3 regions of the Shewanella sp. ISTPL2 genome follow, and region 1 is predicted to be linked to each of the others. Evidence: predicted binding sites of a transcription regulator. Region 1 holds the regulator's gene; each other region holds the start of a gene.
The links. Region 1 encodes MetJ, which represses methionine synthesis genes. Its sites were predicted from a motif close to TAGACGTCTAGACGTCTA; they were not measured.
Positions count from the first base shown of each region.

Region 1 (2,279 bases):
TTCGATAACTGACTTCACCGTTAGCACTAAGGCGCTGATACTGCACAGGACTAACGTCGCCATCTTTGTCTTCTCTTTATCGACACGGCCCACTAATCGCCCTGCGACTAAGTAACCTAAAATCACTGAGGGGAGCAGCATCAACGACAGCCACAGATGTTTTAATTCTAATAAGCCAGTGATCGCTAAAATGATCAATGCAATCATGGAGCTAAAAATGAAGAAGGCCGACAGGGCAGCGCGAAACTGCGAGGCATCTTTGCCTGCCAACAAAATCGCCATCGGCGGGCCACCAATCGCGGCGATATTGCCGAAGATCCCTGAAACCACGCCCGCACCGAAGAGGGTTTTCTTATTCACTGGCAGGCTGAATTTATACAGGCTGAGGATCACTGCGACAGTCACAATGGCGGCGATGGATAAACCGAGTATGGGTTGAGGCGCAAACAGTAATAAACTCGCGCCGATAAAACCGCCGGGCACGCGACCTAGGAGCGCATATTGCAAGCCATTGAATTCTAAGTGGCCGCGCTCACGCACTAAGGTCAGCAGGGCGATGGAGAAACCCATAGCAATAACAGGCGCAGGTACAAGTTGTGGATCGACGATATACAGCAAAGGACTGGCGACAACCGCAAGCCCAAACCCAATCAGACTTTGGGTTAATGCGCCCAGAAACACGACCAGCGAGGCTAAGGCGAGTGTCTGTGGATCTATCATAGAAAACATAGGATTTCCTATATCCCAAACCACCTCAAGATAGTGAAATTTAAAGTTTGAAGTCGCTTGGGTATAAACAAAAAGGGATCGTTAACGATCCCTATTGATGAGCACTGTGATATGACTTTGAAAGCGACGAGTCGCTATTCCATGTCTTCCCACTCGATTCCCATTTGATCCATCAACAACTTGGCTTCTGCGGGAATGCTGTCTGGGTTATCTTTTGACAGATCTTCATCGTTGGGCAATGGCTGGCCAGTGTAGGCGTGCAAAAATGCCTCACACAACAGCTCGCTGTTGGTGGCGTGACGCAAATTATTGACCTGACGACGAGTACGTTCGTCCGTGAGGACCTTAAGCACTTTGAGCGGAATAGACACAGTAATTTTTTTTACTTGTTCATTCTTCTTGCCATGTTCAGCATAGGGGCTGATGTATTCCCCATTCCATTCAGTCATTGACTCACCTGTTATAACGCTAAATTCGGGGCAGATTTTAAACCCTTACAAAGAACAGTCAAATTATTGCTACTATTTCTTTGTGATTGCAAACAGATTTCTTTATGTTCAGACGTCTAAACGTCTTAACGCCTATTGACGATGGCGTTGGGCTTAGGTACATTTAGACGTCCAGACATCTCTATCAGTCTATCGAATTTAGGAGTCCACCCATGGCAGAGCGTCAATTAGCCACACTGGCAGTGCGTCAGGGTATCGAAAGCGATACTCAATATGGCGCAGTTGTGCCACCGATTTATTTGTCGACTAATTACGCCTTCGATGGTCATAAAAATCCCCGCGAATTCGATTACAGTCGTTCAGGCAACCCAACGCGCTGCATTTTAGGTGAAGCATTAGCGCAATTAGAAAAGGGTGCCACTGGCATAGTGACCTGCACTGGCATGGCGGCCATCACCTTAGTGACCACTTTGCTCGGCCCCGATGACTTATTAGTTGTGCCCCATGATTGCTATGGTGGTTCCTACCGTTTATTTACCAACTTGGCGAAGAAAGGCCAGTTTAAGCTGATTGTGGTCGACCAAACCGACAGCCAAGCGTTAGCCGCCGCCATTGCGCAGAATCCTAAGATGGTGTGGCTCGAAACCCCATCGAACCCGTTATTGCGTGTGGTGGATATCGAAGCCATTGCTAAGGCGAGCCATGAGGTCGGCGCGCTAGTGGTGGTCGATAACACCTTTTTATCGCCGATATTGCAACAACCCCTATTGTTAGGCGCGGATATCGTTATCCACTCCACCACTAAATATATCAATGGTCACAGCGATGTGGTCGGCGGCGCTGTGGTCGCCAAAGACGCGCAAATCGGCGAAAGCTTACATTGGTGGTCGAACACTCTAGGCTTAACGGGGTCGGCCTTCGACAGTTATCTGACCCTGCGAGGCCTGCGTACCTTAGCTGTGCGTATTCGCGAGCATCAAACCAATGCCCAGCGTATTATTGAGGTATTAACGCAAAGCCCTGTGGTGAGCAAAGTTTATTACCCCGGTCTTGCGGATCACCCAGGTCACGCCATTGCGGCCAAGCAACAACAGGGCTTTG
Region 1 is NZ_JAAPAV010000001.1:962,173-964,451, forward strand. It holds gene HUB64_RS04345 (sulfite exporter TauE/SafE family protein) at 1-729, opposite strand, end outside; gene metJ (met regulon transcriptional regulator MetJ) at 864-1,178, opposite strand; gene metB (cystathionine gamma-synthase) at 1,391-2,279, shown strand, end outside.

Region 2 (2,279 bases), 2.5 Mb from region 1:
AAACTTCTCGTTCCACGCCGCTTCACGGGCAGCACCGGCTTCTTTGGCATCCCAACCCGCATAAACGTCAGCAGGGATTTCGAATGGCGCATGTGGCCAGCCAAGGAATTCACGGGCTGCTGCGATTTCCGCATCGCCTAGTGGCGCGCCGTGGCAATCGTGGCTGCCTGATTTGTTAGGTGAACCAAAACCGATAATGGTTTTGCAGCAAATCATGGTTGGTTTATCAGTAACGGCTTTCGCCGCTTCGATAGCAGCACGGATTGCCGCGCTATCGTGACCATCAACACCGGCAATCACATGCCAGCCGTAAGCTTCAAAACGCTTTGGCGTATCATCGGTGAACCAGCCTTCAACATGGCCATCGATAGAAATACCGTTGTCATCCCAAAATGCGACCAGTTTACCTAAACCTAAAGTACCGGCTAATGAACAGGCTTCGTGGGAAATACCTTCCATCAAACAGCCATCGCCGAGGAAGCAGTAAGTATAGTGATCAACGATATTGTGACCATCACGGTTAAACTGTGCCGCTAAGGTTTTCTCAGCAATCGCCATACCGACAGCGTTGCTGATGCCCGCACCGAGTGGACCCGTTGTGGTTTCAACACCTGGGGTGTAACCGTATTCTGGGTGACCCGGTGTTTTAGAATGCAATTGACGGAACTGTTTTAGCTCTTCAATTGGTAATTCATAACCAGTCAGGTGAAGTAAAGAGTAGATCAGCATTGAACCGTGACCGTTAGAGAGGATAAAACGATCTCTATCTACCCATTTCGGATTGTTCGGGTTGTGCTTAAGGAAATCATTCCACAGCACTTCAGCAATATCTGCCATACCCATTGGGGCGCCGGGATGGCCTGAATTTGCTTTTTGAACTGCATCCATACTTAACGCACGGATTGCGTTTGCGAGTACTTTACGGGAAGACATGCTCTCTCCTGCTTGTTTGTGGGGTCTAGCGGGCAATTTGGATGCATATTTTCCCCTACATGCCAGTGTGACGCAAACTAAAATTGCCATTCACTCAGCAAAAGATGGCCGAATATGTACCCAAACAACCTGAAGATGCAGGATTCAGGTAGCTTGAGTATATAAGTCGCAGAAATAAGCTAGTCACTTTGCTCGCGTTTACTTGAGAGGGCATAGCAAGGATCACTTATAATGGAGAAATAAATTTCTCAAAAACATAGTAAACTTAATACCATGAAATATAAGTAAAATAACCTATTTATGGCAGGGCGTAGTCGTTTTCAGGTCACAATCTGAGAGGATTTTTTATTATCGGGGGTGATCGGCAATCGGATTTAAACTAAAATAGCCGTCTAGATGTAGATGCTTCTACACGTTTGAATGCTAACGACGAGATTTTCCTACTATGGCAAAGCACTTGTTTACTTCTGAGTCGGTCTCAGAAGGTCATCCCGATAAGATTGCAGATCAGATTTCTGATGCTGTGCTAGATGCAATTCTGGCTCAAGATCCAAAAGCACGCGTAGCGTGTGAAACTTATGTCAAAACCGGCATGGTATTAGTCGGTGGCGAAGTCACTACCTCTGCCTGGGTTGATATTGAAGAAATCACCCGTAAAACGGTGCGTGAAATTGGTTATACCCATTCAGATATGGGATTTGATGCAGACTCGTGCGCAGTATTAAACGCCATTGGTAAGCAATCACCCGACATCAATCAAGGTGTAGACCGCGCAGACCCTGCAGAGCAAGGTGCTGGCGATCAAGGGTTAATGTTTGGTTATGCCAACAACGAAACTGACATTCTGATGCCTGCACCTATCACCTATGCTCACGCATTAGTGAAACGTCAGTCTGAAGTGCGTAAAAATGGCACGCTACCTTGGTTACGCCCAGATGCGAAAAGCCAAGTCACTTTTGCCTATGATGATGGCAAAATTGTCGGTATCGATGCAGTTGTGTTATCGACTCAACACAGAGATGACGTTTCACAAGCCGACTTAATTGAAGGCGTGATGGAAACCATCATCAAGCCTGTATTACCGGCTCAATGGTTAAACAAAGACACTAAGTTCTTTATCAACCCAACTGGCCGTTTTGTTATCGGTGGTCCAGTAGGCGATTGCGGCTTAACGGGTCGTAAGATCATCGTTGACACCTACGGCGGCATGGCCCGTCATGGTGGTGGCGCATTCTCTGGTAAAGATCCATCAAAAGTGGATCGTAGCGCGGCATATGCTGCACGTTATGTGGCAAAAAACATAGTTGCAGCAGGTCTTGCTGATCGCTGTGAAATCCAAGTGTCTT
Region 2 is NZ_JAAPAV010000001.1:3,454,346-3,456,624, reverse strand. It holds gene tkt (transketolase) at 1-933, opposite strand, end outside; gene metK (methionine adenosyltransferase) at 1,379-2,279, shown strand, end outside.
Region 2: a site for MetJ is predicted at 1,319-1,336, ahead of metK (methionine adenosyltransferase). Genes of this name have one in related genera too.

Region 3 (2,279 bases), 930 kb from region 1:
TCTAGAATCTAGAATCTAGAATCTAGGTGCTTCTTTAAACTACTCACAGTTGCGGGCACAGTTCGGGCTGACTGACGAGCAGCTCCCCGATTCCCTATTATGTTTGGGTTGATATGCTCTTTGTTAACAACGCCACTATTAATTAAAACAGCGGAGCGATTCGAACAAAGAGAGTCTATTCCCAACACCTATTTCTGCGACGTTATCACTCATTGCGCATGTAATACGCTATCTCGTTCAAACGTCAGGGAAAAGCATTATCCTACATCTATCCCATTAGGCAATGCTGTTTAAATCAGAATATTTTCATGTCAGCTTATTCTCGCCAAACGATCACGCCTAAACCATAACTCCTAGGTCGTGAAATAAGGCCTCAACACCTGCGCCCACTCGGCCAATCTAAACGCCAATAGCAGGCACCCTGTTCATCTTGCAGCACATTAATGCTCACCACGGCCGCCACGGGTAAATCGAGTTGACTATAAAACCCCACCGCCCGTTCAACCCCTAAGGCACGCGCCATTAAGTGACGGATCACCCCGCCGTGGGTCACGACCCACACTTGAGTGGCAGGCATATTATCAGCGGTTTCATTAATGGCACTGTTTTCATTACCCATTTTATGTGAGTCAAGGGTCAATCGTTCAAACTCGGCGGCGAGTATCTGGTCAATCGTCCCATTCACCCGCGACTCAAAACTTGCCATAGTTTCACCATTAGGCGGCGGAGTTTGCCAAGGGTCTTGCCAATACGCCGCTAAGCGTTCGCCCTCTTGTTGATACAGTTCATCGAGCCGACAACCGTCCCAATCACCAAAATCAATTTCCTGTAAACCCGACAAACACTGCGCCTGCAATGGCCTTGACTCAGATATCTGTGCCGCCGTCGAATGCAGCTCGGCGGCAAAAGCGTGGGCAAAATCGGCGCAGCGGCGTGAAGTCGAGCTATAAATCGCGCTACACACGCTGGCCTGTGACTCAACTGCAGCCGACATTTGTTGCCAACCCTTTTTGCTTAAAGGCACATCCACACGACCCCGCAAGATAGCGCCGCCTTCACACTCACCGTGGCGTAACAATAACAATCGAACTTGTTTCATATATGCCTTTTTAGTTAGGGACTAGATGCTAGGAACTCAAGCCGAGGGCCTAAATTCTAGATTCTCGATTCTCGCTCCTAATGCCTTTGACTTTCATCTTGCCCTGACAATCATAAGTCGCGTATTATGGACGTCTATACGTTTAAATGTCCAAAACAAATTTTTAAGAACAAGTATTCAAAAAATGTCGGCAGACGACAATAAAATGCACTTAGCATAACAATGGCCGATTTTTGGACTTAACTTAGCTGTATTTAAGGTAATTATTTATGACGATACCCTCAACCAAAGCCAGCCAAATATTAGCAGACATTCGCAAACAGCTTGCAGAGCGCATTCTGATCTTAGACGGTGCCATGGGCACTATGATCCAAGGCTACAAGCTGGAAGAAGAGGACTATCGCGGCGAACGCTTTAAAGATTGGCACACTGACGTCAAAGGTAACAACGACCTCTTGGTCTTGTCACAGCCTCACATCATCAAACAAATTCACACCGACTACTTAAATGCCGGTGCAGACATCATTGAAACCAACACCTTTAACGCCACCACTATCGCCATGGCCGACTACGACATGCAGTCGCTGTCCGCCGAAATTAACTTAGTCGGCGCGCGACTCGCCCGTGAAGCCTGTGATGAAGCCTTTGCTGCCACAGGCATTCCACGCTACGTCGCCGGTGTGTTAGGCCCCACTAACCGTACGTGTTCGATTAGCCCTGATGTGAACGACCCAGGCTATCGCAACGTCAGCTTCGATGAGTTAGTGACTGCTTACAAAGAATCCACTAAGGCACTGATTGAGGGCGGCGCGGATATCATTATGGTCGAGACCATATTCGATACCTTAAACGCCAAAGCCGCGCTGTTTGCGATTGAATCGGTATTTGATGACTTATTTGGTCAGCATTCTAAAGACAGATTGCCGATCATGATTTCGGGCACCATTACCGATGCCTCTGGCCGCACACTGACAGGCCAAACGACCGAAGCCTTTTACAATTCCCTTCGCCATATCAAGCCCTTATCTATCGGTCTTAACTGTGCACTTGGGCCAAAAGAATTACGCCCCTATGTGGAAGAATTATCCCGCATCAGTGAGTGTTATGTGTCGGCGCATCCGAATGCAGGCCTGCCGAACGAGTTTGGCGGTTACGATGAAACCCCAGAAGACATGGCGAA
Region 3 is NZ_JAAPAV010000001.1:1,895,967-1,898,245, reverse strand. It holds cobalamin riboswitch at 1-152, opposite strand, end outside; gene HUB64_RS08450 (histidine phosphatase family protein) at 374-1,099, opposite strand; gene metH (methionine synthase) at 1,369-2,279, shown strand, end outside.
Region 3: a site for MetJ is predicted at 1,227-1,244, ahead of metH (methionine synthase). Genes of this name have one in related genera too.